2 regions of the Afipia dichlorophenoxyacetatis genome follow, and region 2 is predicted to be linked to the other one. Evidence: riboswitches for the same ligand, from Rfam matches in the RefSeq annotation. Region 2 holds a riboswitch; the other holds the start of a gene.
The links. Region 2 has a riboswitch for S-adenosylmethionine ahead of metX (homoserine O-acetyltransferase MetX). Riboswitches for the same ligand answer to the same signal wherever they lie in the genome.
Positions count from the first base shown of each region.

Region 1: it holds a riboswitch for S-adenosylmethionine, as region 2 does, so the genes downstream of both, ACZ5C3_RS02415 (O-succinylhomoserine sulfhydrylase) here and metX (homoserine O-acetyltransferase MetX) in region 2, are expected to answer to the same signal.

Region 1 is NZ_AP029250.1:506,107-522,205, reverse strand. It holds gene ACZ5C3_RS02420 (2'-deoxycytidine 5'-triphosphate deaminase) at 126-1,232, opposite strand; SAM riboswitch at 1,335-1,414, shown strand; gene ACZ5C3_RS02415 (O-succinylhomoserine sulfhydrylase) at 1,486-2,694, shown strand; gene ACZ5C3_RS02410 (SGNH/GDSL hydrolase family protein) at 2,784-3,710, opposite strand; gene ACZ5C3_RS02405 (SGNH/GDSL hydrolase family protein) at 3,710-4,480, opposite strand; gene ACZ5C3_RS02400 (OpgC domain-containing protein) at 4,477-5,706, opposite strand; gene apaG (Co2+/Mg2+ efflux protein ApaG) at 5,956-6,348, shown strand; gene ACZ5C3_RS02390 (Hsp33 family molecular chaperone) at 6,345-7,349, opposite strand; gene argF (ornithine carbamoyltransferase) at 7,497-8,423, opposite strand; gene ACZ5C3_RS02380 (acetylornithine transaminase) at 8,420-9,643, opposite strand; gene ACZ5C3_RS02375 (GcrA family cell cycle regulator) at 10,179-10,688, shown strand; gene ACZ5C3_RS02370 (ATP-binding protein) at 10,823-12,034, opposite strand; gene ACZ5C3_RS02365 (lysylphosphatidylglycerol synthase domain-containing protein) at 12,160-13,209, opposite strand; gene ACZ5C3_RS02360 (hypothetical protein) at 13,478-13,774, opposite strand; gene ACZ5C3_RS02355 (OmpA family protein) at 13,780-15,174, opposite strand; gene ACZ5C3_RS02350 (polysaccharide deacetylase family protein) at 15,350-16,099, shown strand, end outside.
Region 2 is NZ_AP029250.1:5,441,708-5,457,806, forward strand. It holds gene clpB (ATP-dependent chaperone ClpB) at 1-1,288, opposite strand, end outside; gene ACZ5C3_RS25500 (TIGR02594 family protein) at 1,588-2,187, opposite strand; gene metW (methionine biosynthesis protein MetW) at 2,395-3,054, opposite strand; gene metX (homoserine O-acetyltransferase MetX) at 3,056-4,258, opposite strand; SAM riboswitch at 4,345-4,424, opposite strand; gene ACZ5C3_RS25515 (chorismate mutase) at 4,600-5,451, shown strand; gene hisC (histidinol-phosphate transaminase) at 5,479-6,573, shown strand; gene ACZ5C3_RS25525 (prephenate/arogenate dehydrogenase family protein) at 6,575-7,522, shown strand; gene ACZ5C3_RS25530 (DUF2125 domain-containing protein) at 7,523-8,710, opposite strand; gene ACZ5C3_RS25535 (gamma-glutamylcyclotransferase) at 8,986-9,594, shown strand; gene ACZ5C3_RS25540 (lysophospholipid acyltransferase family protein) at 9,591-10,382, opposite strand; gene ACZ5C3_RS25545 (YdcF family protein) at 10,395-11,117, opposite strand; gene ACZ5C3_RS25550 (cell division protein FtsX) at 11,190-12,131, opposite strand; gene ftsE (cell division ATP-binding protein FtsE) at 12,156-12,815, opposite strand; gene ACZ5C3_RS25560 (MJ0042-type zinc finger domain-containing protein) at 12,993-13,892, shown strand; gene ACZ5C3_RS25565 (response regulator) at 13,893-14,270, shown strand; gene ACZ5C3_RS25570 (multidrug effflux MFS transporter) at 14,267-15,475, opposite strand; gene ACZ5C3_RS25575 (glutathione S-transferase family protein) at 15,554-16,099, opposite strand, start outside.

The DNA of each region.
Region 1 (16,099 bases), 1.0 Mb from region 2:
GCATAGTAGGTGTGGAATTGCAGCTTTGACAATGGGCCGGCAGCACATGCCGCCACCACGGCTTCGAAGCTGCTGTTCCGGGCAGCGAAGAACATCCGAAGGCGATATGCCGCGAACGACGAGCGTCAGACCCGGAAGTGCTTCGACAGTTTCAGGCCCTGGCCCTGATAGTTCGAAGCGATGCGCTGACCATACAGCGCATCAGGCCGCCCCAGCATCTTCTCATAGACGAGACGACCGACGATCTGGCCGTGCTCGAGAATGAAGGGCACTTCGCGCGAACGAACTTCCAGCACTGCGCGCGAGCCTTGACCACCGGCACCGGCGTAGCCGAAGCCAGGATCGAAAAAGCCCGCATAGTGCACGCGGAATTCGCCGACCAGCGGATCGAACGGCACCATCTCGGCAGCGAAATCCGGCGGCACCTGCACTGCTTCCTTGGAAGCAAGAATATAAAACTCACCGGGATCAAGGATCAGGCTACGATCCGGCCGTGCTTTGATCGGCTCCCAGAATTCACCCACCGAGTAACCGCTGCGGCGATCAACATCCACGACGCCGGTGTGGCGCTTGGCCCGATAGCCGACAAACCCATCGGAACCTTCGCCGGACAGATCAACGCTCACCGCAACGCCATTTGCGAGGTCGGCGTTGTCGACATCGACAAGCCGCTCCTTGGCGTGCAGCGCCTGCAATTCATCGCCATCAAGCGTTGGGTGCCCTGCGCGGAAACGAATCTGCGACAACCTTGATCCTTCGCGTAGCAGCACGGGGAAGGTCTTCGGACTGATCTCCGCATAGAGCGGCCCGTGATATCCGGCGCCGATCATATCGAAGCGGCGCGTGCCATCGGTGATGACCCGGGTGAAAACATCGAGCCGGCCCGTCGAACTCTTCGGATTGGCGGCAGCGAGAATGTTCGGCGGCAGCGCAAGGCTCTCGAGCAATGGCACGATGTAAACGCAGTTGGTTTCCAGCACCGCGTCATCGGACAGATCGATCTCGTGCAGCTTCAATTCATCGATGCGTTCCGCAACCGTCGATTTTGGTCCCGGCAGGAACGAGGCGCGCACACGGTACGCGATATTTCCCAAACGCAGGTCGAGGCTCGCGGGCTGGATCTGGCTTTCGACGAACGGATATTCCGGCAGGATCAGGCCGGCGTCGGCCATCGCCGCAATCATGCGGTCCGGGAGGATGCCAGTCGCATCTGGGGCGAGCGTAAACGACACTTTTCAGTCCTCGGTTGCCGATCCCCTCGGCCGGCAAAATACACACTTTATCGAGTATCCGATGGGGTGCTTGACGGAAAGAGCAGGCGGGACTAAGCCTACGACTTATCCCGTGGTCATTTGAGCCGGCCGGCTTGCAGCCACGTTAAATAACTCGCTAAACAGGCCGGGGACCAGTGTGATCCCGGCCTGTGGATTTTATCCAGGCCGGTTTTTTTGTGTCCATCTTCAGGATGGCCACGACGGAGGTCACATGTCTGAAGTGAAGGTCCCTGCCCCCAAGCCAACCCACGCCTATCGGCCTGAAACACGCCTCGTTCACGGCGGCGCATTACGCTCACAATACGGTGAAACGTCTGAAGCGCTATTCCTGACTCAAGGCTTTATCTACGACAGCGCCGAACAGTGCGAAGCGCGCTTCACTGGGCAGGATCCAGGTTTTCTCTATTCGCGGTTTTCTAATCCGACGGTCGCGATGTTCGAGCAGCGCATGGTCGAACTCGAAGGCGCGGAAGCCGCGCGTGCGACTGCAACCGGCATGGCTGCGGTCACCACCGCGATCCTCGCGCCGCTCCGGGTAGGCGATCACGTCGTGGCTGCAAAAGCTCTGTTCGGCTCGTGCCGTTATGTGGTCGAGGATTTGCTGCCCCGCTACGGTATTCAATCCACACTGGTCGACGGTCACGACCTCGATCAGTGGCAAAAGGCGATGCAGCCGAATACGAAGACCTGCTTCCTTGAAAGCCCGACCAACCCAACCCTCGACGTGGTCGATATCAGCGCGGTCGCTGAGGTCGCCCATCGCGGCGGTGCACGGTTGGTCGTGGATAATGTTTTCGCGACACCGATCTGGCAGAGCCCGCTCGCGCTCGGCGCAGATGTCGTCGTCTATTCCGCCACCAAACACATCGACGGACAGGGCCGCTGTCTCGGCGGCGTCATTCTGTCGTCGAACGACTTCATCCAGGAACACATCCATACGTTCCTGCGCCAGACCGGCCCTGCGATGTCGCCATTCAATGCCTGGGTACTGCTGAAGGGACTCGAAACACTCAGCATTCGCGTCAAGGCGCAGACCGAAACGGCTGCGGCGCTCGCCGATGTCCTGGCAAAGCACTCGAAAATCTCGCGGCTGGTCTATCCCGGCCGTAGCGATCATCCGCAGGCCGAGATCGTCAAGAAGCAGATGCGTGGCGGCTCAACGCTGATCGGCTTCGAGGTGAAAGGCGGCAAGGCCGCTGCGTTCCGGACGCTGAACGCCCTCAAGCTCGCAAAGATCTCGAACAACCTCGGCGATTCCAAGAGCATCGTGACGCATCCGGCAACCACGACGCATCAGCGTTTGACGCCGGAAGCGCGCGCAGAGCTTGGTATCAGCGAGGGCTTCATTCGCTTCTCGGCCGGTCTCGAACACCCCGACGACTTGATCGAGGATTTGGCGGCCGCACTGGAAAAGGCATAAACCTCTTCAGACACTGGAGGGGACGCAAGCTGAACTTGCGCCCCTCCCTTTTATTGTCTTGCCTTCAACGAGGCGAGCCTGGTCCTCGCTCACATCGGGCGAAACGTCATGACATTGGTCGGAGTGTTGGCACCAGCCTTCACCTGCCCGACCGACTTGATGATGGTGTCGCCGAGCAATTGCGCAAAGCAGGCATAGCCCCAATCGTTCATGTGTAAACCGTCGCCAATGACAAATTTGTCGAACGGTATCTTCTCGTCCTGATGCCATTGCCGCATGACTTCAAAGCGCGGAAACACGGCAACATGCTTGAGCTTCCCAACCTCGGCGAGCAATTTCACCATCGCGCTGGCGTTCTCTGCCTTTGCAGTCACCGCAGGCACATATTGCGGATCAATCAACACCACATCGATGCCGCGCGCCTGAAGCTGCCCAATACCGTCCTCTAAAAGAGCCGCGGTTGCGGCAACGTCCTCGGCGCCACCGCGGAGGACGGTATTGGTGCCGAGCTGCCAGATCACCAGATCCGGATTTTCTGCGAGAACAGCCTCATCAAAACGCTTCATCATTTCAGGCGTGTCCTGACCGCCCATGCCACGATTGACGATGGTGATGTCAGCCGTCGGAAATTTTCTGCGCAGCTGATCCAACAGCCGGTTCGGGTAGGTATAGGCCGGCGAGGACGTGCCGTATCCCACGGTCGTGGACGAGCCGAACGCGACGATTTTCACAGGATCCCCTGCCGCGATCCGGCGCGCAACCCTCGGCAACGAGCCCGGAACTTCGGTCAGCCCCTTGGCGGGCAAGCACGGGACGCGCGACAAAATATCGCCAGCCTCGCGCGCAGCACCTTTCGCGGCCTCAATGGCTTTCGTCGCGAGGCCTTTTTGCACGGGTGGCTTCGCCGCATCCGTCTTCACTGCTTCAGTTTGCGCGAACGGTTGAGCGGGGTGAATTGACAGGAAGAGTGCGGCAATCACTGAAACAGAAATAACCGATCGAAAATCAGAGCGCATCAACGCTGCATCCCAAGCTCCGCCGGGTTGATGCGCGACGCCTCGATGATCATCGTCGCAAGCGACCGGCCGATGCAATCGTGAACTCGTCTTGCCATTCCAAAGCCGTGAACCTGGCCAAACAAATCGAAATCACCAATATCATTCCAGTGGCGCATGATCGAAAAGCGATCGAACAGCGGGATATCGTGCTCCTGCGCGACAACACGCATCGTATCGTTGTACGGCGAGACCGAAAGCATCGTCTCCATACGTGGGTTGTACTGCAAATTCATCAAGAGCACGTCCGCGCCTGCCTTTTGCAGCGCATCAACCCCCTGACCCAGCGCGGCCCGGAAATCATCCGGATCGATGGAGCGCATCGCGTCAATGGTTCCGGTCTGCCAGATCACCAGAGCCGGCTTCTGGTCCTCCGGCATTTTCCCGATGAATGCCTCTAAGTCGTCGGCCACTTCCCCAGCCGTTTTCTTTGCCCTGATATCCGCCCTGACATTGACGGTGGATTTGGGCAGCCTCTCGCGTAAGGCTGCTTCCAGCCGCGCCGGATAGGCCGCACTTGCGCCGTCGGGACCGGCCAAGCCGGACGAACCAGTGCCCACCACAAGAATATTCAGGGGTTTGCCGTCTTTGACGGCCGCAGCCACCTTGGCTAGCGGGCTTTCCGTGGTGACAAGATAGGACGGCACGGTGCAAGTCGGCGCATCCTCGGCCCGCGCAGGGACGAGGGCGAGGAGGCCTGCCAGAACACCTGCAATCAATACCGCCTTCATGATCCGCCTCCGGCGAGGTCGGCATCGCCCTCTGCGGCTTTCGCCCGCTTTCCGCTCTTGCCCACTTCAGTCTTGTACCACGAAAAAAGCCACGCCGCGGCGGACATAATAACGATTCCTGAGACGCTGATGAGGAAATGCATCCAGGCACTGCCGGAAAACTCGGCGAGAATGAAGTGCCCGGCAAAGGCCAGAAACACGCCCAGACAAAAGATCTCAAGCGAGTGCTGGCCGCACAGAATGACGGGGCGCAGCCAGGGGGATTTCAGGCCAGGCCAGTCCTTGGGCAGGAAACGCACCACAATCGCAGCCAGCGCAAGGAAGTGGACGAAACGAAGAACGTCGAGGTCCGTTTTGTTGATCGGATACATCCAGCTCTCCAGCCAGCGCGGCATGAACGTGTTGAGCTGTGGGACATGCCAGGTCAGCGTCACGCAGAAGGCAAACAGCAGATAGGCGATACAGAGCCAAAACGTGATCTGCGACGACAGTATGCGTGCCATACGTTTCGCCCCGCCAAGCGCGCACCAGGCACCGAAGACGAACAGCAATTGCCAGGCAAATGGATTGAAGGCCCAAAAGCCGCCGGGATAGGCCGGCAGATAGAGATCAAACTCCCAGGTGATCGCATAGAGAATGACTGCAAGCGCGAGCGTCACATCCGCCTTGCGCTGCATCAACCACAGGATCAGCGGCAGAAACATCATCAGCACGATGTAGAGCGGCAGCACGTCCATATTGACGGGACGGAATTTCAACAGCAGCGCCTGTACGATCATGACATCCGGCTGCTTCAGAAAATCGAGGATGCCCATTTCCTCCGCGTAGAGCGGATTTTCAAACCGGGTGGCGATGTAGGAAATCTCCGCCAGGTAAATCGTGAAAAGAAAGACGTGGGCGACATAGATCTGCCAAACGCGCTTGAAGATCCGCGCGCTTGCCACCACGAAGCCGCGGTCAAGCATGGCGCGGCTATAAACGAACGCCGCGGTGTATCCGGAAATGAAAATGAAAATCTCGGTGGCGTCGCTGAACCCGTAATTGCGGATCGTGAACCAAGTCAAAATATTGGGTGGCAGGTGATCGATGAAGATCAGCCACAACGCGATACCGCGAAAGAGATCGAGACGCAGTTCGCGCTCACTCGTGGACACCGGTGCTGCCACTTTAAAGGACGGCACCTCCACGACGGCCCGATCGGTCATCTGAGGGGTCACGAGTGTCATTCGATTTCGGCACCGTTGGGAAAACCAAGCTTCCGTCCCGCAGTCTTACGGAAGATCAATACGGCCCGCAATTTGCAAGCATTCAAATGGACACTTCTCCCGAAGCATGCTGGATAAAAACCGCGTGAAACAATGATCGTTCCGGCTCGTATCTTGCCGTCGAGACCGGAGTTAGTATGGAAGACAATCAACGGATGCTTGGGCCGAGCCCCCTGACACTCCTAGGATAGACCGGATTTGGATCAATTCATGTACCGCGCCGTCACCCGCCAGATCGAAGTGATCGTCGAGCCGACTTTCATGCCGGAGCGCTCCTCTGCCGAGGATGGCCGGTTTTTCTGGGCTTACACCATTGTCATCGTCAATTCGGGGCGCGAAACCGTACAGCTTAAAACGCGGCATTGGATCATTACCGACGGAACGGGACGGAACCAGGAAGTCCATGGTGAGGGGGTTGTCGGTGAGCAGCCCATCCTCGAGCCGGGCGAAAGGTTTGAGTACACCAGTGGCGTACCTCTCTCCACAGCATCAGGATTTATGACCGGGAGCTATCAGATGGTCACCGAGGACGGCGAGCCGTTTGAAATCGATATTCCGACGTTCTCGCTCGACAGCCCCGGCCAGAGGCGAACCCTGAATTAATCTTTGACTGCCCCATTCCCGGCGTGCGGCACGACGCCAGCTTCGTCCGGCGTGAATTCGTAGACCGAGCTGCAGAACTCGCAGGTGACGACGACCTTGTTGTTTTCCACCATGCTCTCGCGATCTTCCGGCGTGAAGCTGGACAGCATTCCCGCCACCGCGTCGCGCGAACAGGAGCACCGCGCACAAACGTCCTGAGTTGGGAACACCCGCACGCCCCGCTCGTGGAACAGCCGGAACAACAAGCGCTCGCCCGACAATTCGGGATCGATCAACTCGACGTCCTCAATGGTCCCGAACAACGACTGCCCCTCAGCCCAAGCGTCGTCCTCCGCGACCTCATGCGCCACGATGCCCTCGGGCGCGTCGCCGGGATGAAGATCCGGCTGCCGCGCGCGCTCCGGCGCCTTCGGCAGAAACTGCATCAACATGCCGCCGCCGCGCCAACGGTGCTTCGGACCATCGCCACCACGAAATTCCTCGCCAACGGCAAGGCGCACACGCGTCGGGATCTGCTCCGAGCGCAGGAAATACTCATGTGCGGCATCTTCAAGGTTGCCGCCTTCCAGCGCGACCAGCCCCTGATAGCGGCTCATATCGGGACCTTGATCGATGGTCATGGCGAGATGACCGTGGCCGAGCAGAGCCGCGGAATCCTGACCAGCCTCAAGCCTGCTCGCATCAAAACGGGCATAAGCACGCAGCCGGTCTGGCGCATGAAAATCGACCACGATCAGTGACACGGGGCCGTCGGTCTGGGTTTGCAGAATAAAGCGTCCATTGAATTTCAACGTTGAGCCGAGCAACGTCGTCAGCACGATCGCCTCGCCAAGCAGCTTGCCGACCGGTGCCGGATAATCGTGCTTGGTCAAAATCTCATCGAGAGCCGGCCCCATTTTCGTCAGCCGGCCGCGCACATCCAGCGCGCTCACCTCGAACGGGAGGACGGCATCATCGACAGGCGTGGCTGACGGAGCGCGGACAGAAGTCTCAAGCGTCATGAGCATTCTCTGATGAGGTGGATTTGGCTTGCGGCAGATGAATGCTCAAACCAGCGGACATAATGCTCCGGCGGCGTGGAACGCCTGCCGAAGCCATACTTCACCTATATAGGTCACTTCGCCGCGCAGAAAAGAGACTGGCCCAAATCACGAGACCGCGTTCAAGCACCAGGCCAGAATGCCCTTTTGAGCGTGCAGACGGTTCTCAGCCTCGTCGAACACCACGGACTGCGGACCATCGATGACCTCGTCGGTCACCTCGTCACCCCGATGCGCCGGCAGACAGTGCATGAAAATCGCTTCCGGCTTGGCGAGCGACATCAGCTTGGAATTGACCTGATAAGGCTTGAGCAGGTTGTGCCGGTGTTCACCATCCTTGTCGCCCATCGACACCCACGTATCGGTGACAACGCAATCCGCCCCGCGCACCATTTCTTCCGCGCTTGTACCCAGCACGATCGGTGCGTTCGCCGACTTGATCCAGTCTTTCAGCAGCTTGTTTGGCGCGAGTTCCGGCGGCGTTGCGACGCGAAGGTTGAAGCTGAAACGCTCTGCCGCATGCGCCCAAGACGCCAGCACGTTGTTGTCATCGCCGGTCCAGGCCACGGTGCGTCCCTTGATGGGGCCGAGATGCTCCTCGAACGTCATGACGTCCGCCATCACCTGGCAAGGATGCGAACGGCGCGTCAGGCCGTTGATGACCGGGACGGTGGCATATGTCGCGAGTTCCATCAGCGCATCATGGCTGAGGATGCGGATCATAATGGCATCGACGAAGCGGGACAGCACGCGAGCGGTATCGGCAATGGTTTCGCCACGGCCGAGCTGCATTTCAGCGCCGGTCAGCATAATCGCTTCGCCGCCAAGCTGGCGCATACCAACATCGAACGAAACGCGGGTCCGCGTCGACGGCTTGTCGAAAATCATCGCAAGCGTTTTGCCTTCGAGCGGCTTGTCCGGCTTCGCGCTGCTTTTGAGCTGCTTCTTGATTGCGACGCTGGCATCGAGAATCGACCGCAATTCCGCAGTTGGAACATCGAACAGATCAAGGAAATGACGAGGTGCTGCACTCATTGCGCAGCCCCCTGCATCGACGCGGTCTGCGAGAACTTCACACAAGCCCGCTCGACGCGCGCAACAGCATCCTCGATCTCAGCTTCAGTGACGATCAACGGCGGCAGCAAGCGCACGACGTTTTCACCCGCACCAACAGTGAGAAGCTTTTCATCGCGCAACGCAACGCCGAGATCAGCAGCCGGCACGACAGCTTTCAAGCCGATGAGAAGCCCATCGCCGCGCACACCGCTGACGACGTCAGGATAGCGATCGACAATCGCTGCAAGCTTCTGTTTCAGGAACAGCGACATGCGTTGCACGTGATCAAAGAATCCTGGCGCAAGCATCACATCCAGCGTGGCGTTGCCGGCAGCGGCCGCCAGCAGGTTGCCGCCGAATGTCGAACCATGCGTTCCCGGCGTCATGCCGACAGCAGCCGCCGACGTCGCAAGGCATGCCCCCATCGGGAAGCCGCCACCAAGTGCTTTCGCCAGCGCCATGATGTCAGGCGTAACGCCAGTGCGCTCATGCGCGAACAGCGAGCCGATACGGCCCATGCCGGTCTGCACTTCATCGAACACCAGAACGAGCTTCTGTTCGTCGCACAGCTGGCGCAGGGCACGGAAGAATGAGGGATCCGCGGCACGCACGCCGCCCTCACCTTGCCATGGCTCGATGATGATACCTGCGGTGTGCGGACCGATTGCTTTCTTGACGGCTTCGAGATCGCCGAGCGGCACTTGATCGAAACCTTCGACGACCGGTCCGAAACCTTCGAGATATTTCTGCTGGCCACCTGCCGCGAGCGTCGCGAGCGTACGGCCGTGGAAAGCGCCTTCAAAGGTAATCAGGCGATAGCGTTCCGGCTTGCCGTTCGCAGCCTGATACTTGCGCGCCATCTTGATGCAGGCTTCCATCGCCTCTGCACCGGAATTGCAGAAGAAGACAACGTCGGCAAAGCTCACTTCACACAGCCGCGCAGCAAGGCGCTCGCCTTCCGGAATCCTGAAAAGATTGGAGACATGCCAGAGCTTGGCGGCCTGCTCCTGCAGCGCCGCAACGAGATGCGGATGCGCATGGCCGAGCGCATTCACCGCAACGCCGCTGGTGAAATCGAGATAGCGGTCCCCTTTGGTCGAGATCAGCCAGGGTCCTTCGCCGCGTTCGAACGCGACATCGACCCGGGCAAAAACCGGCAACATGTGGGACTCGACTTGCGGCTTGGCGCTTTGGCTCATGACGACCTGATTGCAGTGTTAGGCTGGCAACAATTGCGAGTACGGAGATGCCGTTGTGCTCGCTTGCCTGCCCCGGAAACAAAACGTGCCGCCCGGAAAGGCGGCACGCACGGGTCATTCTATTGGGGACCCTACAGGTGTCAACACGAACCAAAGCCGTTTTCTGGCGTCATTTGGCCTTCAAAAACAGCCCCGGAACGTTCCGCACCACGTGCGCGTAAACCCCTCGGAGGACACCTCAGCGTCGTTTGCAACATGACAGGACGACGAATTCAGTTGCTTTTGATTCGGAACATGTGGACGCGCAATGGCCGACTCTTGCGCGTGAGTCGCGCCATATTGTAGCTTTCGCATTGTCGGATACGACATCTCGTGCGGCAGTTCTGATCCTCGATGGTCCCGGTGTAGGCGTAAACGCCCGGTCGTTTTTATACGGTCGGCGAGGGCTAAGGGATTCTGACCGCAGGGATTTTAGAAATTTGCAATCGCGACGCCGCGCCAGAACGGCCGGTGCGATATCAAAAGGAAGTGTGCGATGACGGTGATGAGCTGGACCGACGATCGCGTTGAACAACTGAAAAAGCTCTGGGAAGCCGGACTGTCGGCGAGCCAGATTGCAGCCGAGCTTGGAAATATCACCCGAAATGCCGTGATCGGAAAAGTCCACCGGCTTGGACTCTCGGGTCGCGCCAAGAGCCCATCCTCGGCCGCCCCACGGCAGCGCAAGGTGCGCCCCGCCCAACACATGATGCGGATCAGCCGCCCGGTGTCGCGCGGGAACACCGCCCTCGCGCAGGCCTTCGAGGTGGAGGTTGAACCCGATCCGATCGCTTACGACAACGTGGTTCCCATGAGCCAGCGGCTGTCTCTGCTGGAGCTGAATGAAAGCACCTGCCACTGGCCGGTCGGCGATCCGGGCAGCCCGGACTTCTTCTTCTGCGGCGGCAAGGCCCTGAATAGCCTGCCCTACTGCGCACATCACTCGCGCATCGCCTATCAGCCGGCGGGCGACCGCCGCCGTCAGGCACGCGTTCCAGGTAAGTAAGCCGCAGCTTCAACGCAAAACACGAAAGCCTCATCGGTTGACCGATGAGGCTTTTTTATTGCCTGGAAGATCGCGAGGTCAGGGACAAAGGTGCAGCAGCCACGCAAGGCAAATACAGCACCTCGACTTCTGCACTATTCCTTCGCCGGCCCCTTCAGAGCGGGAAAGCAAGCTGTAAATGTAGCGCCGTGGCCGAATATGCTCTCGATGAGCAACCGCCCGCGATGCCGCTGCACAATATGCTTCACCAGCGACAAACCAAGACCGGTGCCACCCTGCGCACGACTGTCACCGACATCAACGCGATAGAACCGCTCTGTCAGCCGCGGCAAATGCTCGGGGGCGATGCCCGGTCCGAAGTCGCGAACCGCGAAACGGATTTCGTTGACATCTTTGCTCGATGGTTCCGTCAGTGAAACAACCACCCGGCCACCGGACGCGCCATATTTGAGGCCATTTTCAATCAGGTTCTCGAACAGCCGCAGCAGTTCCTCAGTATCGCCGGCAATGGTCACCGACGTCCTGGGCAACTCAGCCTCGATGGAGACTTGCCGTTCGCTTGCCAGCGGCTCCAGCCCGTCGATCACCTGGTGCACCAGCGGAACGATGTCGACCAACGTGTCCGGCCGCACGTGCGCGCTGAGTTCAACGCGTGACAGCGACAGCAGGTCGTCGATCAACCGCGCCATACGCGTGGCTTGCGCATGCATGATACCGAGAAATCGCTCGCGCGCCCTGACGTCATCACGCGCCGGCCCCTGCAGGGTGTCGATGAATCCCGATAGTGCCGCCAGCGGCGTGCGCAGCTCGTGGCTCGCGTTGGCAACGAAATCCGCACGCATTTCCTCAACCCGGCGCAGCGGCGTCTGGTCGTGGAATGTCATGAGAATGCAATACTCCGTGCCGCCGAATGCCGTCGGCAACAACAGAGGGGTCACGATCACTTCCATCCAGCGGTCGATTGGCACGTGATCGACATAAGTGGTGCGTTGTGGTTCACGCGTTGCAATCGCCTGACGCAGCGCGGTGATGATCTCTGGCGTGCGCAACGCGAACAGCGCAAGTTCGTTCTTGCGCAAAGCCGGGGCGAGTTGGCCGGCGGCAACGTTGAAATGCAGCACGCGGCCCGCGCGATCGAGCAGCACCGCAGCTTCCGGCATTCCCCCAACCAGCGCCTGAACGACCGGCGTCTCGGCGGGTCTCATGCCGGCTTGATCGTCGGTGACCGGCACAGCGTGATGCAGGCTCCAGGGCACCAGCGCCGCTCCGAGCACGCAAATAAAGATCAGTCCCGCATGCGAAGGCGAGAGTCCGCCGAACGCCACCGCCGCGGACAAGCCCAGCATGACAGCGATCAAAACGATGGCCGAACGCCTCAGCCGATCAGGCCAAGGTGCGAAGCTTGAGGTCGATGAATTCGTCGTCGTCATGCCGCCGGAAACTGCCTGTGCGCAATGAATGCGGTCTCGAATTATGAAGCGGGAGACCGCGAGCCTTGGGGTGATTGCGGCTTCGCAGCTTCATCCAGTCTGCGCAAGGCCGCCGCGACCCGCTTCGCCCGAAGCGCGACGATAAGCTCCCGAAGCGAGAGCAAGATGACGGAAAGAACAAAAGGCACAAGATAATAGAGCACACGAAACAGCAGCATGCCCGCCAGCAGCTCTTCCTTATCGTACTGGAACAGCCCGACCAGCATGGCGGCGTCGAAAACACCAAGACCGCCCGGCGAGTGGCTGGCGAAGCCTAAGAGCGTCGCCGAGACAAAGATAACCGCCACGACGATGAAGCCGACATGCGGCTCATCCGGAACCAGGAAATACATCGCCAGGGCGCAAAAACCGAGATCGACGATGCCAATCCCGATCTGCAGCAAGGTAAGCCGGCCTCCCGGCAGCGTAACCGTCCAGTTGCCGCGACCCACCTCACGCGGACGGATCGAAACCCAGATGACATAGAGGGCCAGAGCAATCAGGATGCAGATTGCGGCGAAGCGATTGAGCCAAACCGGCAGCTTGTCGATGGAAGCGGCCGCCTCCGGGTGGTACGCAACGCCCATGCCGAGCACTGCTGCGTTACCTAGCCAAAAGGTCAATCCTGCCAGAAAGCAGATCTTGGCAACGTCGATAGCGGAGAGACCGTGCGCTGAGTAAATGCGATACCGCACGACGCCGCCCGTGAAAACGCTGGCGCCAACGTTGTGGCCGATGGAATAGCTGGTGAAACCTGCGAAAGCGGCGATGCCGTACGGCACTTCGTTACGACCAATGGTTCGCAGGGCGAAGAGGTCATAAAACGTCAGGGTGAAATAGCCCGCAGCCACGCAGAGACCGGCCATGATGACCGTGCGGGCTTCAGTTTCGCGCAGGGCTGCATAAAGATCATCGAGATCGAGATCCTGAAGCATATTGTAGAGAATGTAACAGGCAGCCGCGATGATCGCGATGCTGAGCGCAACGCCGAGCTTATGAAGAAGCTGCTTCTCGCGCATATACGCGATTGCCCCGCGCAGTGTTTCCAGCATCAAGACCTCAAACCCGACATGACCAGCACGCATGCATGACCCACGTTATTATCATGCATTGGCTTAACAAAGGTCCTAGCAGACCCTTTCGGCGACTGCGAGACCTGTAAGATTAATTCGAATGGCTGGTGTCGCGGTGACACTTTTTAATGCAACCGAAGCTGACCGAACGGGTGCCGCCGTTGAAAAATAATCAAATTCAGGCCTCCAGAGAGGCTCCAAAAAGTAGACTGGCGCATCCCTCAAATGGGGTGTCAGGGACAGGCTCTCAAGACGCCGGCATATCGCGCGAAACCACAAGGTTGCGCAGCCAGGATCCGACTGCGCAGCTTGCGATATAGACTGCGAACATGGTGAGCCCCAAGTCCAGCCAGTAACCAGCCCGGCCGGGAGCAAGATGCAGGGCGGACGCAATGATCAGCGCCACGACGAATACGCCGATCTTCCGCATCGTGACGTTGGACAGTCCCTGCCCGCGGTGAACCACCGCAATCCACCCCATCGCGAGACCGATCAGGGCCGATGCCAGCAGCCAAGGCCAATTGAACATGGCGAGATACAACATGTCCCTTACCTCACCACAAACTCGATGCGCCGGTTTTTGGCTTTGCCTTCATCCGTATCGTTGTCGGCAACCGGCCTGGAACTGCCATAGCCTTCCGCCTTCAACCTGTCCGGCGGCAGTCCGGCCTTGATCAGGTAATCCGCCACGGCCTGCGCACGCTTCTCGGACAGCGACTGATTGGCCGCATCATCACCATCGGTGTCGGTATGCCCTGCCACCTCGATATTGGCGGACGGACATCGCAAGGCGGTTTCGATCAGCCGATCGAGAAGGCCGATGGAATCGGGATCAATGGTTGCGCGTCCGGAATCGAACCTGATCTTGGCCTTGCCCAGCAACTCGACAAACAGCTGCTGACAGACTGTCGCATCCACAGGGCTTGCCACCGGCTTGACCGAGACTTCTGCGTTGGCCTTCCAGCTCTGAGGGAGATCGCTATTCAAGTTGCCGCGGATCTGGTTGGCGGCCACGGCATAAAGCGCGTCGCCCGACAGTTTGACGTCGCGATCGGAGACCACCAGCGATCCGGTCGAAACCCGCGACAGCGCACCGAGTGCCGAAATAACCGCATTTGAGAAGCCGGATGGCGCGCCTGTGCTCGCCTTGAGATTATCAACGATTTTCTCGTTGAAGAACTTGCGGCCAACCGCAGCCACAATCGCCGCATGGGTGTTGTTGTCCGGAACGTAACCGGCGAGCGTGATGGTATTCGCAACAGGGTCTTTGTTGGCCTGGAAGATATAGGGCGGCGCCTTGATGGCGTTCTCGGCAACTGAATATCCCTCAGGCAAATTTTTAAGCGCGGCGGCAATCGCCTCGCGGTTACCAATTTCGCGGGCCATGCCGGAAAGGCTCACGCTGGTATCGCTCAAGGTGATCTTGCCTTCCTTGAGCCTGCCGATCTGATCGATCAGCAACAAAACCGCATTGTCGAAACGCGGCGGCGCCCCCCGCGCCATGGTCATATGATCTGCAATTTCAGTCCCCTTGAGGGACGCGCGCGCCGTGTCGAGTAACTTCGCCTTCACCGACGGCAAAGGCGCATTGCCGCCCAGCGTCACCCGCACGACATCACGTTCCGCTGTCCAGACGAACGGCTTGGCCTCGGCAATCAGACCTGTGTCATCATTCACAAGCCGCACACCGCCGACAGCCTCGACCTGCGAAACGGCGTTGCGCCGCCCCTCTTCCGAGAACGCCTCTGCGGAGAGCCGGACATCACGGCCGGCGACATCAACGCGGGTTTTGTCGAGTACAGTGTCCTTGAGCGCATCAACGGCCCGCGCACCCAGATCTTTCTCGATAGGCACGCTGCTGGTCCAGATCGCAGCGATCCAGACCAGGGCAAGAGGGATCAACCCCGGCCACCATTTACGTCCCCAGCGGGAAAATCGGCTCATTCCAACCCTTTAACCTGTTGGGAAGCAGACAAAACAAACCCTTGGCTGGGTGTCAAACTAGAAATGCGCCCATCCGTTTCCCCGGCCTTTTGCCCCGCTCGCCTAACCCTTTGTTCAGCCGTTCCGGTCAAATATCCCGGCTTCGATACCCGAACGCGGGCACGGCCCACCGCCAATGAAGCAGTTTCGCAACAACATCATCCGCGCCGGCTTCGATGCGCTGTACTTCACCGGCGCTCACCACGTCTTGCGGCCTATTCTGGCAGGCGTGGGCGCAATTTTCATGCTGCATCACGTCCGCCCGGCCCGCGACTCTTTGTTCCAGCCCAATCGGCACCTCGAAATCACCCCCGAATTCCTCCGCGAGGTCCTGGCCCACGTCCACGCGCTGAATATCGACATCGTTTCGATGGACGAGGCGCACCGACGGATGACCGAACGGGACTTCACCCGCCGTTTTGCCTGCTTCACATTCGATGACGGTTACCGCGACAATCGCGACCATGCCCTGCCGGTCATGCAGGACTATGACGCGCCGTTCATCGTGTACGTCGCAAGCGATTTCGCTGACGGTCGCGGCCGGCTCTGGTGGGTCGCGCTCGAACGGCTGATTGCCGCGGTCGACACGCTCGATGTTGAGTTGGACGGCATCGCAACGCGCATCGACGCGAACAGTGCAAGCGCCAAGCAGGACGCCTTCAACCAGCTCCACGGCTGGCTTCAGAGCTTGCCGAGCGACATGCACGTTCAGCACGCCGTCAGCAGCCTCTGCGTGCGTCATGGCGTCGATGATTCCGGGATCGCACGCGAGCTCTGCATGCCGTGGGACGAGCTGAAGTCATTCGCAAGCCACCCGCTCGTGACGATCGGCGCGCACACGATCAGTCACTGCAATCTGGCGAACGAAACCACTGACGAAGCATCG
Region 2 (16,099 bases):
CCTCCTGCTCGATCTTCAATCGCACAATCTCGCGGTCGATGTTGTCGAGTTCTTCCGGCTTGGAATCGATCTGCATCTTCAGCCGCGCGGCGGCCTCGTCGATCAGATCGATCGCCTTGTCCGGCAGGAAGCGGTCGGTGATGTAGCGGTTGGAAAGCATCGCGGCAGAGACGATCGCGGAGTCCGTGATGCGGACACCGTGATGCAGCTCATACTTTTCCTTCAACCCACGCAGGATCGAAACCGCGTCTTCGACGGTCGGCTCGCTGACGAACACCGGCTGGAAGCGGCGAGCGAGCGCGGCATCCTTCTCGACGTGCTTGCGATATTCATCGAGCGTGGTCGCGCCGATGCAGTGAAGTTCACCGCGCGCCAGTGCGGGCTTCAGGAGATTGGACGCATCCATCGCGCCATCCGCCTTGCCGGCACCAACGAGCGTGTGCATCTCGTCGATGAAGAGGATGATCTGACCATCTGAGCCGGTGACCTCGTTTAGAACGGCCTTCAGACGCTCCTCGAACTCGCCGCGATATTTTGCACCGGCAATCAGCGCACCGAGATCGAGCGACAGCAGCTTCTTGTCCTTCAGGCTTTCCGGCACGTCACCGTTGACGATGCGCAATGCGAGACCTTCCACGATCGCGGTCTTGCCCACGCCGGGTTCGCCGATCAGCACGGGATTATTCTTGGTACGACGTGAGAGCACCTGGATCGTGCGGCGGATTTCCTCGTCACGGCCGATCACCGGATCGAGTTTGCCGTCACGCGCCGCCTGCGTCAGATCGCGCGCATATTTTTTCAACGCGTCATACGCATTCTCTGCGGTCGCGCTGTCAGCCGTACGGCCCTTGCGTAACGCATTGATCGCGGCATTTAAATTTTGCGGGGTGACCCCGCCCTTGGCGAGCAGGCTGCCCGCCTCGCTGTCCTTGTCGAGCGCCAGCGCAAGCAACAGCCGTTCAACGGTGACGAAGCTGTCGCCGGCTTTGTCGGCCGCCTGTTCGGCAGCATCGAGAGCACGTGCGGTCGCCGGTGCAAGATAGACCTGCCCCGCACCAGAACCCGAAACTTTTGGAAGCTTGTTGAGAGCATCCTCGGTGGCCTTGAGAATGGCCCGAGAATTTCCGCCGGACCGATCGATCAAGCCGCCGGCTAGGCCTTCGCTGTCGTCCAGCAAGACCTTGAGGATGTGGAGAGGCGTGAACTGTTGATGGCCCTCACGCACGGCCAATGACTGTGCCGACTGGATGAATCCCTTCACACGGTCGGTGTATTTCTCGACGTTCATTCTGTGTCCCTCAGCCTGCCATCCTGCCCCGAAAGCACAAGATCGGCATCTTCAATGGGTTTCCCGTCCGACGTTGATATTCGTCAACCCGAAACGGGGGACCGGCGCCTCGGCCGGCTTGACCCAAATGTGGGAACCCAGAACCGCCCGGGAAAGAGGCAGGACCAAAAATTCGTCGGAAAACGCGCGCCGGAGCGGGAACTTGGAGAAAATCAGCGCAGAAATACGACGGCCCTAGGCCTGCCTTCAGTCCCGAGCGGTCGCCGGCGGCGTATGGACCGCCGGTAACCATCGAACCGTCAGCTGGACGGCATGACGTAGGCGTAGACGCGCCCACGCGAATAGGTCGCTTCAGCGACGCGATGACCATGATTGCCGGAGATGATGATCGGGTTACCCTTCTCATCAACACCGCTCACAACACCGACATGGCCGCCACCACGACGACTCATCACTGCAATCGCGCCAACTTGCGGCCCGGACACGCGGTGACCGTAGCTGGCAAATGAACGCGCCATGTCCGACCCCGTGCCCGTGTGACCCGAGCGCTGCAGAACGAAATTCATGAAACGTGCGCACCACAGCGAGCTGCGGCCGGTCGGATTGCCGCCGATGTAACGGCGAGCTTCCGCGACAACATCAGACACGACGCCAAAGCTGCCCGCACTTTGAGGCGCTTGATTTTCGCTCAGCTCAGCATGCTGTGCACGTCCGTGCCGGACGTGGCGATAGCGATGATGTCTGCTGATGTGATTGTTGGCGTGGTGTGAGTGAAAATGCCGACTTGCACCGTGGTGTGGCCTCGCCGAGGCCGGTGTCGCGACAGCGACGATTGCCAGTGAGCACAATGCAACTGCAGTGAGCGCGCCTGGCCGGCGAAACGCATTACTTACTTTCATTCATGGTCCTCGTTACACCCCCAACTTCCGCCGCTCCAAATTCTCGGAGCGACATGCGAGAGCGGGCGTGTAACGGGCCGGATATGGCAGAAAAAAGACAATTAGGCTCAAAGTGGCTGTGAACAGCACAGCTATGCGCCACGCGCTTATCGCATGATAACTTAGCGGGTGATGTTAACGAATTTGGCCTCGTTCTGGCCGTTTACGTTAATCGCGGCGGCTCAGCAAAAACACGCCCTGCTCGCCAAACATGTTCCAGAACCACCACGGTGCATTGAGACGCAACGGTTGGCCGTAGAGATCAAGCGCGACAGCGCGCTCCATCTTCACGTGGATTTCATCGCAGAGCTGCACGAAATCCTTGATGGTGCAGAAATGAATATTCGGCGTGTCGTACCACGTCGCGGGAAGATTTTCGGTGCGTGGCATCTGCCCTTTAACCAGCAGCTGAAGCCGCATCTTCCAGTGACCGAAGTTCGGAAACGAGACGATTGCTTTTTGTCCGATGCGCAAAAGATTTTCCAGCACCACGCGGGGCTGACGCGTCGCCTGCAACGTCTGAGACAAAATCACATAATCGAACGAGTCGTCGGGATAGTTGACGAGGTCGGTGTCTGCGTCGCCTTGCACCACTGCAAGTCCTTTGGCGACACAGCGATTCACGCCCTCACGAGATAATTCGATACCGCGGCCGTCAACGCCACGCGTCTCGAGCAGCTGAAGCAGATCGCCTTCGCCGCAGCCAACGTCGAGCACCTTGGCACCGGGCTCCACCATCTGCGCGACCAACAAGTGATCGCTGCGATAGCCTTCCTCGCTGACCGGAAGCCGCGCCGTTAAACGAAATGCCTGATCCTGCATCGCCATGTTAGCGGCTCACCGATGAAAGGCCGTGCGCGGACGCAGCCGATTCCAGGAATGCGCGAGAGATATCGATGAATTCAGGCACATCGAGCAGGAATGCATCGTGGCCGCGATCGGTCTCGATCTCGGCGAACGATACACGCGCATTGCTGGCGTTAAGAGCATGGACGACCGCGCGGGATTCCGATGTCGGGAACAGCCAGTCGCTGGTGAATGACACAACGCAGAAGCGCGTGCGTGTGCCGCGCCAGGCTTCTGCCAGAACGCCCTGGTGATCAGCGCCAATATCAAAATAGTCCATTGCGCGGGTGAGATACAGATAACTGTTGGCATCGAAGCGCTCGACGAACGACGATCCCTGATGGCGCAGATAACTCTCCACCTCGAAATCCGCATCAAATGAAAACGTCGGCATCTCGCGATCCTGCAACCGCCGGCCAAATTTTCGATGCAAGGCTGCGTCCGAAAGATAAGTGATGTGCGCCGCCATGCGCGCCACACCAAGTCCGCGGCGCGGATGAGAACCCGTCTCGAAATAACGTCCGCTGCTCCAATCCGGATCAGCCATTACAGCCTGACGGCCCAACTCATGAAACGCGATGTTCTGCGCCGAATGCCGTGTACTGCAGGCGACTGCGAGTGCAGAGAACACACGTTCCGGATAAGCCGTCGTCCACTGCAGCGTCTGCATGCCACCCATCGATCCGCCGACAACAGCAAACAGTTTCTCGATGCCGAGATAGTCGATCAGCATCGCCTGTGCGCGCACCATGTCAGGGATCGTAATGACTGGAAAATCCAGCCCCCATAGTTTGCCGGTCGCAGGATTGGTCGATGACGGTCCGGTGCTGCCCATGCAGCCGCCGACGACGTTGGAGCAGATGATGAAGTAACGATTGGTGTCGATGGGTTTGCCAGGACCAACAAGCGTCTGCCACCACCCCGCCTTGCCAGTGACTGGATGGACATTTGCGACGTGCTGATCTCCTGTCAACGCATGACAGATCAGGATTGCATTCGAGCGGTCAGCATTGAGCTGGCCGTAGGTCTGATAGGCGATCTGAAATGGGGCGAGATCAACGCCGCTATCGAGCCGCAACGGCTTGTCTGCGCCGAACTGCGCCACCTGCGAAGACGGATGATCTGCCTCATGCGCGCGTTCGCCAGGCTGCACCGTCGGGGGCTTGAGCGGCTGAATATTTACCATACCAACACGGGCCTCTCAGGAAGTCGCTACAACCGACACCGAATTCAGGCCATAAAAAACCGGCCTGAACTGACGTTCGGCCGGGATCCCTTTCATCCCCGGCCTGTTTAGCGAGTTGTTTAACGTGGCTGCAAGCCGGCCGGCTCAAATGACCACGGGATTGCCCCAAAAGTAGTGCTCAACGAGGCCTCCGTCAAGGTAAGCACCGGAACGGCCTCGCTAAAGGGGCAATGTTTTCTTTGCTTTCACGGGGCGCGGCTCCTATCAATGGCGCCAGCCAGCCTCCTTGCAGGACCGACTTCCACCGCGGCTTTCGGGCTGCAAATTGAAATTTTGATCCCATGTCCAAAGAGCCCACGCCCCCCATTTCGCTGCAGGACCTTCGCCGCGAAATCGATCACATCGACGAGCACGTGCACGGCCTGCTGATGCAGCGTGGCGACATCATCGATCGCCTCATCTCGGTGAAGAAGACCCAGGAAGTCGGCTCCGCGTTCCGTCCTGCACGCGAAGCCGACATGATGCGCCGGCTTGCGCAACGTCATCGCGGCATCTTGCCGCTCGACACGGTCGAGAGCATCTGGCGCGTTATCATCTCGACGTTCACTTACGTCCAGGCACCGTTTTCGCTGCACGCAGATTTATCTGGCGGCGAGTCCGCCATGCGGGATTCCGCACGCTTCCATTTTGGCTTCACGGTGCCGTTCGTCGCGCATTTCAGTGCGGCCGCAGCGGTGGATGCCGGCGCAAAATCGAAAGGCGACCTCGCACTGGTCTCTGCCACGAGCAGCCGCGAGCCTTGGTGGCTGACACTTGAACCCGAGAGTGCACCGAAGATCATCGCGCGCCTGCCCTTCATCGAACGCGCAGACCATCCAGCGGCACTGCCGGTGTTCGTTGTCTCGCGTGTCGCAGCGGATGCGATGGTCACCGAGATCGAAATGTGGAGCGTCCGTGTCTCGGGCTGGAGCGCCGACGTTGCCCGCGCGCTGTCGCCGTTCTCCGAGATTATCGCAGTTCCCGATAAAGCCTCGGACGGTGCGGCGCTGCTGGTGTCTGTGCCAGGCCCCGGGGGGTTGGACAAGATAACCTCTGCGCTGATCGCAGCCGGGGCATCCGTGCGCTCTTCGGCTCTCGTCGGGGGCCATGCAACACGCTATACGGTGCCAGCAAACGGCGCACCTAAAGCCTAAGACCTTATTCTTTCTGGAGTTGAGTTGATGTCACGTCCCGTGCCGAACCCCGGCATTCTCGATATCGCACCCTATACGCCCGGCAAAAGCGGAGCGGGGCTGAGCGGGCGCATTTTCAAATTGTCGGCGAATGAAACTCCGCTGGGCTCATCGCCCAAGGCGATTGAAGCGTTCAAATCTGCTGCCAACCACCTCGAGGACTACCCCGAAGGATCGTCGCGCGCGCTGCGTGAAGCCATCGGCCGCACCTACGGCCTCGATCCCAACCACATCATCTGTGGTGCGGGTTCGGATGAGCTTCTGAATCTGCTCGCGCACACCTATCTCGGCCAGGGCGATGAGGCGATCCACACCACGCACGGGTTTCTGGTGTACCCGATCGCGACCATGGCGAGCGGCGCCATCAACGTCATCGCGCCGGAAAAGAATTTTACGGCGGACGTCGACTCCATCCTCAACGCCGTGACGCCACGCACCAAGATGGTGTGGCTGGCGAACCCGAACAATCCTACCGGCACCTATGTGCCATTCGACGAAGTAAAGCGCCTGCGTGCAGGATTGCCGTCGCATGTCCTGCTGGTGATCGATGCGGCGTATTCCGAATATGTCCTGCGCAACGATTACGAGGCTGGCATCGAGATGGTTTCGACCACCGACAATACGGTGATGACGCGCACCTTCTCGAAGATTCACGGCCTTGCCGCGCTGCGCGTCGGCTGGATGTACGGTCCGGCGAACATTATCGATGCCGTCAACCGCATCCGAGGTCCGTTCAATGTGAGCACACCGGCCACACTGGCCGCGATCGCCTCATTGGAGGACACCGCGCATCAAGAGACGTCCCGCGCTCACAACGAGAAGTGGCGTGGGTGGCTGACCGACGAAGTCGGCAAGCTTGGGCTCACTGTGACGCCAAGCGCTGCTAACTTCATCCTGATTCATTTCCCGCAGGACGCAGGCAAGACCGCGGAGGATGCGGACGCATTCCTCACCAAGCGTGGATTGATCCTGCGCGCGCTGAAGAACTACAAGCTGCCGCATGCGTTGCGCATGACGGTCGGCACCGAGGAAGCCAACCGCTCGGTGGTCGAAGCGCTCACCGAATTCATGGGGCAAAAATAACGTGAACAACGCGCCGCAATTCGCACGGGTCACAGTCATCGGGCTCGGCCTGATCGGCTCGTCAATTGTCCGCGCCGTGAAGCAGCTCGGCCTCGCGGGCGAGCTGGTCGCGACTGACGCTTCACCACAGGTCCAAGAAAGAGCTGTAGAGCTAAAACTCGCGGACCAGGTCGCGACCACCAATGCGGAGGCCGTGAAGGACTCCGATCTGGTCATTGTCTGCGTGCCTGTCGGCGCCTGTGGCGATGTCGCCGCGAGCATCGGCCCGCATCTCAAAGCTGGCGCGATCGTGTCCGACGTCGGCTCCGTCAAGGGTATGATCCTGCGCGAAATGTCGCCGCATTTGCCAAAGACGGTTCACTTCATTCCCGCTCATCCGGTGGCAGGCACTGAACACTCCGGTCCCGATGCGGGCTTCGCCGAACTGTTCATCAACCGCTGGTGCATCCTGACTCCACCACCTGGATCCGATCCATCCGCCGTGGAAAAGCTCGCAGAATTCTGGCGCGCGCTCGGAGCCAACGTCGAGACCATGGCCGCGGATCACCACGACCTGGTGCTTGCGGTTACCAGTCATCTGCCGCATTTGATCGCCTACACGATTGTCGGCACCGCCGACGAGCTTGAAGACGTCACGCGCTCGGAAGTGCTGAAATTCTCCGCCGGCGGTTTTCGCGATTTCACGCGTATTGCAGCCTCCGACCCCACCATGTGGCGCGACGTATTCCTCGCCAACAAGGACGCGGTGCTCGAGATGCTCGGCGCGTTTCAGGAGGATTTGTCGAAACTTACCCGCGCGATTCGGCGTGGCGACGGCGAAGTGTTATTCGACCAATTCACCCGGACGCGCGCGATCCGCCGCGGCATCGTCAACCTCGGACAGGAAACCGCAAGCGCCGACTTCGGCCGGCCACACGCGAATCTGCCGAAGAAAACGCCAGAAAAATAATCAGAACAGCGGCGGGGTTTGCGCCACCCGAAGCGGACCAATCAACACCGCGCCGTCGACAAACCGCAGCGGAAACGCCAGCGCGCTGCGGCCTTCGAGTGTCGATGGCTTTCCGAGCATATTGATTCCAGCCATCACACCGGCATTGGCGTTCTTGCGCGCGGCATCGCCCAGACCCGGAATGACACGATCGAGTGCACCGATCAGTTTGTTGACGTCCTGTACGTTGACGCCCGCCCCACCACGATTGCCTGGCTGAGCAGCGTTATCGGCAAATAACTTGTCGATCCCGAGCATCGGCACGACCTTCTCCATGCCCGCCACCGTCATCGTCAATTCGCCGTCAAGGTACCCGTTGGGTGTGATGGCAAGTGAGCCCGCAGCAACGGCAATCACGTCTCCCTGCTGTATCCGGGATTGCGTAAAGTCGAGACGCCCGTTGGCGGCCTGAATTTCACGAAAACGCTCCGGCCACGGCTTGGGTGAAAAATCCTTCAGGCCACGGAGTTGTGCGCGAATGTCCGCATCGAACGGCTGCGCGAGAATGGGGTGCAATCCCTGCAAACTTCCGCCGGTGAGCTGGAACGCTGTTTCCACGACCGGATTGTCGCTCAACGAACCTTCCAGCAATCGCGTGTGCAGTTCGAGATGGTTGGCGCGAAGCAGCGGTGTTGGAACGCCACCGTTCATGCGATCGAGCGTCGGGTTGTCGAACGCCATCGAGATCCGTTGCGGCGCGATGGGCAATCCCGCAACGCTTGCCTGACCAAGCGTCCAGTTTGCGCCGAATTGCGGCTCCGGGCCGCCGGTAGCGACTGTCGCCGGGCCGGTAAATTCGGCGATGATTTTGGTTGGATCGTAGATTTGCGCCACGACCAGGATCTGCTTCAGACGCGCCGTCAATCGCGCATCCGCGACCTGCTGTGACGTCTGCGACGTCAGTGTCACCAGCGGGTTATCACAGCGAACTTCCATTCTGAACGGAAAGCCGCCCACAGAGCGCTTGTCACATTCGTAGATTCGTCCGGCCTTGGCCTCACGGGTCCGCCAGCCCTCGAACTGCGCATCAATCTGGGACGCAGCATAGAACCAGAATCCACACCATCCGGCCGCCAGCAGGAAAAACAGTCCCGGTGCGACAAAAACAGGCCAAAGGCGACGGCGCGAAGCGAGTTGAGACGTCTGCATCAGAAACCCCAGAGCACCCGAATTGGGCATTTGAAAGGTGCCATGTGGACTCAAACGGTCTTGAAGTCTAGTGCGGTGGATCTGACGTTCGTATCGGTATTAACAGATGGTCCATCATACGAACGTTAGATCCAAAACCGCACTAGGTTTATGTCTTTGCTAGTGTCCCTTGGATTCTGACATTCGTAAACGAGCTAACCGCAAGCAAATACGAATGTCAGAACCGCGACACTAGTGAGTTGCACACGCTACGGCGTGCTGGTAGGCCATGATGCATGGCCGCAAAAATTCTTTCAGATGCCGAATTTCCCGATGGGGATTTGTGGGTGTTCGGTTATGGCTCCCTGATCTGGAATCCCGGATTTGAATTTCTGGAAAAAAAGCTCGCACGCCTGATCGGCGAGCACCGTTCGCTCTGTATTTATTCGATGGTTCACCGCGGCACCCCCGAAAAGCCGGGGCTTGTGCTGGGCCTTGACCGTGGCGGTGCGTGCCAGGGCATGGCATTCAGGGTGGCCGCAGATAAGCGGCAGGCAACGGTCAAATATCTTCGCGAGCGCGAACAAGCGACCCACGTCTATCGCGAAGTGATGCGCTCGGTCTGGATCGGGAGCGACGCACGGCAGCGCGTCAGTGCGCTCGCCTATGTCGCGGACCGCGGCCACGACCAATATGCGGGACGGCTCTCACTCGACGAGCAATTGCGCCTGGTGCGTCAGGGCCACGGCAACTATGGCCCCAACGACGAATACATCATCGCGACAGTCGCAGCGCTCGAGGCTCAGGGCATTCGTGACGTACCGCTGCACCAGCTTGCAGCGAAGCTCCACGGCGAGGCCGCACTGCATCGGCATGCGTCAGACGAACAATCCAGCGCCTCCTAAGATAGGCCGGATTTTACTTCGCTGGAAAACGCCGACGGTGCAGAGAAGCCGACCAGCCGCACCTGTTCCTCACGACCTGCCTTCACCAAACGATTGGTCGCTTCCTCGATGACGCTGCTCACGCGTTCGGTGAAGGCATCACGCGACAAGCCGGGCTCAATCGGGTCCAGGAATTCAATTACGATCGTGCCTGGATATCGCATGAAAGTACGCCGGGGCCAGAACAGACCGGAATTGAGCGCGACGGGAATGCACGTCACTCCGCAACCAACATAAATCTGGCTGACGCCGGTCTTGTAGCGTGGCGGCGCCCCCACTGCCGTACGCGTCCCTTCCGGGAAAATGATGAGCTGACGTCCGCGCCGCACTTCATCGCGCGCGCGCCGCGCCATTTCGATCAGCGTGCGTGCGCCCGCGCCGCGGTTCACGCCGATCATCTGTGCCTTGCTGAGATACCAGCCGAAGAAGGGCAACCACAGCAGCTCGCGCTTGAGGATATAGAGCGGCTGCTCGAAGAACTGCAGCAGTGCAAAGGTTTCCCATGCAGACTGGTGCTTGGACGCAACGATCAACGGACCTGATGGAATCTTCTCGACACCGCGATATTCGACCTTGGTGTTGCAGATAATGCCCATCAGCCAGATGCTGGTACGTCCCCAGTTCTTGGCAATCCAAATAATGCCCCAGCGCGGCATGAAATAGGTTGGAAGACCAAAGATAACCCAGATCACTGTGTTCAGATAGAAAACGATATTGTAGATCAGCGAACGCAAAAATATCGAAACCATCGAACAATCCGATCAATTGGCGGACGCGGTGGCCGGCTTTCTAGGCGCTGCCGGCGGCTGATTTTCCGTATTCGGTAATCCGCCCTGCCCAACGCCGCCGAACGCCACTCGCATCTCGGCAAACAAGTATTTGACGTATTCCGATAGCAGGAGCCGAAGCGCAGCGCCACTCGTCCACCATGGCTCCTCATGCCATTTCTCGCCTACGACGGCGAACGGAATCAACTCGATATCCGGCATCGAATGCGACAGTTCCACGATGGCGCGCGGCATGTGATAGTTCGATGTCACCACGATCAATGACCGAAAACCGCGTTCGGTGACCCAGCGGCGCGTTTCGGTGGCGTTGCTTCGTGTATTGACCGCGGATCGGTCCAGATCGACGCAGCACATCAATAGCTGCTGACTCTCCGGCAGCGTTCTCTGAATATCACTGAACCCGTTGGTGGGATGAACACCGGAAATCAAAAGACGCTTGCCGTAACCTTCCGCGAGAAGTTCCACGGCGTCGGACACTCGGGATGATCCGCCTGTGAGAACAACGATGCCGTCGGCGTTCCGCGACGGCTTCTGCTCGCTTGGGGGCACAAGCGACAAAAACCACACAAATCCGGCACAGCCCGCAAATATGACAACCGCGACCGCAAAAATCGCCACGCGCCATCGCCACCGCGTCACGGTCCGCGCGCGATCTGCTTCTGAAAAAGATGGGCTGCTGTCACCCTTTGACGTCATGATTTTACTGCGCGATCTCCAATCGCAATTTTACCGCGAAATCCGGCACCGCTGTGACCTCAAAATCGTCGATCAATCAATCTCCTCAAGCGTGGCGAAGAGCGTCCGCCGCGACGCCCAGGCTGTGACAATCGCGATCATGACAGCCTGCAGGCCAAGCATCAGGTATCCCGAAGCCGGCAGCGCGAACGTTCCAAGCAGGGCCGCGAACTGATCGCCGACCGGCGTCCCCGAAAACCAGTTGGCGATCGATTCTGAAAATCCAAACGTCAGCATCGCAGCCAAGCCGCCGATCAAACCGCCTTCCAGACCCAATCGCAGGAAATGCCGGAGGAAATGGTTGGCGATGTAGCGATCCTGCGCACCGACGAAATGCAGCACTTCAACGATCGGCCGGTTGGCCGCCATCGCCCCCCGCGTCGCAAAGGACACGGAGATGACCGTCGCAATGATCACGAGAATGAGAATGCCGGTGCCCGCCAGCACAATCGCGCCGGTCATCGAGCGCATGCGCTCAATCCAGGCGCGGTGATCGTCGATACTCGCCCCCGGCGCAGCTTTCGTAATACTGGTCCGCAGAGCGGTGAAATCAGGCGCACTGCCGGGCGCGACGCGCGCAACCACGAGGCGCGGCACCGGCAGATCGTCCAGCGACAATCCCGTTCCGAGCCACGGCTCCAGCAGTTTCGCCGATTCGTCCTTGCTAAACGGCCGCACTTCAATGATTCCCGGCTGCCCTCGCGCGGCGTCCACAACCGCTTGCGTATCGCGTTCAAGATCCCTTCCGGGCGATGGCCGGATCTGGATGGTCAGTTCGCTCGCCACATCGGACTGCCATTCCGCCGCAGACGCCCGCACCAGCAACACCGCCCCCGTCGTCATCGACGCGAGGAATGTCATGATTGCAACAACCGCAATCAGCGCGCGGCCGGCGATCGATCCGCGCGGAACGATCGGCGACGTGTTGCGCGCATCGGCGGTCACAGCCGATGTTTCGTCGCCGAGATCCCTCATTGCGTAAGACCCATGGCGTTCACATCACTCATAAATATGCAGCCGCGATTCATGCAGCACCATCCGCCGCGCCTCGTATTGATCCATCAGCGCGATGTCGTGGGTCGCGATGATCACGGCGGTGCCGGACTTATTCAACTGGATGAAAAGATTGAGCAGCCGCCGCGCCAGCGACGGGTCCACGTTACCCGTCGGCTCGTCGGCCAGCAGAAGCTGCGGCCGCGCGATGACGGCGCGGGCGATCGCCGCGCGCTGCTTTTCGCCGCCCGATAAAATGGGCGGCAACGCATCCATGCGGTGCCCAAGTCCGACCCATTTCAACAGATCGATCACTTCCTTGCGATAGCTCGACTCGCTCTTTCCCATCACGCGGAACGGCAGCGCGACGTTCTCGTAGGTCGTCATATGTTCGAGCAGCCGGAAATCCTGCAAGACGATACCGATGCGGGAACGCAGCGCCGCACGCGCGTTCTTGTCGAGCAGCGAGACATCCTGACCAAAAATGTTCACGAGACCCCGCGTCGGCCGCAGCGAGAGGAACAGCATGCGCAGCAGTGACGTCTTTCCAGCACCGGAAGGTCCGGTCAAAAACTGGAATGAGCGCGCGGGTATCTGGAACGTCAGGTCGCGCAAAACCTCCGGACCGAGGCCGTAGCGCAAACCAACATTTTCGAACCGGACCAAGTTCAGCTCCGTTCGACAGGACCGATGAAGTCAATGACCGTCCCGCCCCTGAACGAATCGCGTCCTCGGGCGGCTACTTGGCGATGACCGTAAAATGCTTGTGCGGCCGTTATGGTTTCCGGTTCGTTAACGGACGCCGAGTAGCTTCCGGACGGTAACACCTCGGCGATTCGTCCCATGCACATTGTCTGCCCCAATTGTACGACATCCTACGCGGTCGACGCGGCCAATTTCTCCGACGCCGGGCGTCGGGTTCGCTGTGCCCGCTGCCAGGAGGTCTGGCTCGCGAAGCCCCAGGAGGTGGTTGCCACCGCGATGGCAGCCGAAAGCCTGGCAATACAAGGGTTGGCAACACAGTCGACAGCGCCCTCCGAGGGTGATTTCGGATCAGATGCCAGATCAGCCGGTGATGATTGGCAAAATGATGATGCTCCCCATGTGGAGAGCCCCTCTATTTCCGCGGACTGGCCCGAGCCCCAGGCGGCCGAGCCAGTGAATGGAACCGACAGCGGCGGGCCAGCCGAAGCCCAGCAGGACGGCGTGGAGATTCACGACGACCAGGCCGCAGAGCCTGAGAAGACCGGTCGCGCCTCCTCTCTCAAGATTCCGGGCAACTGGGCCGCACGCCTCCCAACCGCATCCACCCTGCCGGCGCTGTGTGTCGCCCTTGGCGCAATCACCTTCGCGCTGATCGCCTGGCGCAGCGAAGTGGTGCGGCTGATGCCGCAAACCGCCACCTTCTTCCAAATGACGGGACTGGGCGTGAATCTGCGCGGCCTTTCGATTGAGGGCGTCAAGATCAGTTCCGAAATGGTGGACAACAAGCCCGTGCTTTTGATTGAAGGCGCGATCGCCGATGTCGCCCACAAGACGATGGAAATCCCACGGCTGAGATTCATCGTGCGCGACGCCAAGGGGACTGACATCTACGCTTGGAACACCGTGCTGGAACAGCCCGTGCTGCATCCCGGGGAAAAAGCGTTGTTCAAGACGCGATTGGCTTCACCGCCAGCCGAGGGCCGCGAAATTGCCGTGAGGTTCTTCCACAAGCAGGACCTTGCCGCCGGGGGTATGTGAATGTCGCGTGTTTTGATTGCTGATGACGAAGAATCGATGCGCCTGTTGGTCGCGCGCGCGATTGCCATGGATGGCCACGAAATCGTCACAGCGGAAGATGGCGCCGAAGCCCTGGACATCATTACCCGCGAAGACGGCGCATTCGATCTGCTGCTGACCGACATCAAGATGCCGGTGATGGACGGTATCGCGCTGGCGCTTGCGGTGGCGCGTGACTTTCCACGCCTGACCATTCTGCTGATGACCGGCTTCGCTGACCAACGCGAGCGTGCTTCAGGCCTCGATGCCATCGTGCATGACGTCGTCACCAAGCCCTTTGCCGTAGCCGATATCCGTACCGCGGTTGCCGACGCGCTGGCCTCGCGCAAGCAAAATTAAATCTGTTCTGCCGGTTGTGACGCAGCCTGTCGTGGACGCAGGGTCAATCGCGCCAAGATGAATGCAGCCACCGCGCACACCGCGATGGTCGTCACCATCGGCAAAGCTGTTCCATCAAAGAACACGCTGGCAATCACGATCATGACTGCCCCGTTGATCATTTGCAGTGTGCCGCCTAATGCTGAGGCCATGCCTGCGATCGGGCCGTGATCTTCCAGCGAGAGCACCATTGTGGATGGAATGACAAGGCCGAGCCAGGCGAAGGCGACGAACAACATCACGATTAGCACCGCCAGATTGTCGACGCCCGCGGCAATGACAACGAACAGCGCGACCGACATCACGGTATAGCAGGTGACTGCTGTGGAAATCACACGCGCGATACCGAAGCGACTGGCGAGATAAGCGCTGAACTGGGACGCCCCGATAAAGCCAATCGCGTTGACGGAGAACGTCAGGCTGTACTGCGTCGGCGTCAGGCCAAAGTGGCCGATATAGATGAACGACGAACTGGCGAGAAACGCGAAGAAGCTCGCCATGCCGAAACCGCCGATGAACGTCAGCCCCAGAAAGCGCCAGTCGCGCAGCAACTCCCCGAATCCATCGAGTACTCTGCGAATGCTGACCTGAATGCGCTCTTCGGGAGGGCGTGTTTCAGGAAGGACAAAAGCGACAAGCGCAAACGATAGAATAGCAGCAATCGTCACAGCAACGAACACCGCGCGCCAGCCGAACGGCACGATCAATGCGCTGCCGGTGAGCGGCGCCAGGATCGGCGACACGCTGAAGACGAGCATAACAAGCGACATCAAGCGCGTTGCATCGACGCCAGTGTGCAGATCACGGATCACCGCGCGCGGGATCACCATCACCGCCGCGGCACCGAGCCCCTGCACGAAGCGAAAGAAAATCAACCAGTCGATGCCGGGCGCCAGGCTACAACCGATGCTCCCGAGCGCGAAAACCGCAATTCCGAAGTAAAGAGGCGGCTTGCGACCGACCATATCCGAGAGCGGGCCGTAGACGATCTGACATACGCCGAATGCCACAAAGAATACCATCAAGGTCATCTGCGTCGCCGCAGTGGACGCGCCGAGATCTGCCGTGATGGTCGGCAACGCCGGCAGATACATATCGATTGCGAAAGGTCCAATGGCGGAAAGAAGGCCGAGGACGATGGCGTTGCGCGCAAAGCTGGACGACATGAGATTCAAACCCGATGGACTATAACGCAGATGATCAGCAAATTGCCGATCAGCTTGAATGCAGCCGACTGACGGCCATTATTCGGATGGAAAGAGCGCGAAGTAAGGCTTCGCTTCTTCGAGAACGCGGACAAAGGAGGGGCGTGCCGTCAACCGATCCAAGTATCGCATCGCATTCGGATGCGTGTTGCCGAAGGGCATCACCTGATTGGCGTAAAACAGCGCTGGTGCTGCTGCACAATCGGCCATGGTGAAAGCGCCGCCCGCAGCCCACGTCCTCGATGCCATGTCGTTGTCGATTAAATCAAGCGCTGTCCGCAACTTCGCGCGTGTTTCATCGACACCAAAGGGATCTTTGCTATCCGCTGGACGAAGCCTGTCGGCAACGATCCTCTGCATCGGCTCATGAATATACAGATCGAAGACGCGATCACGCAGTCGCACTTCTCGTGCCAGATCAACATCATCCGGAACGAGCTGCAAGTGGCCGGGATAGCGGCTTGCAAGGTATTCGATAATGACGCTCGATTCCGGAATCGTCAGACTCTTCCCTTCATCGCGCAGAACTGGGAATTTGCCGATCGGCCAGAGTTTCAGGAATTCCGCTCGCTCGTTTTCATCACC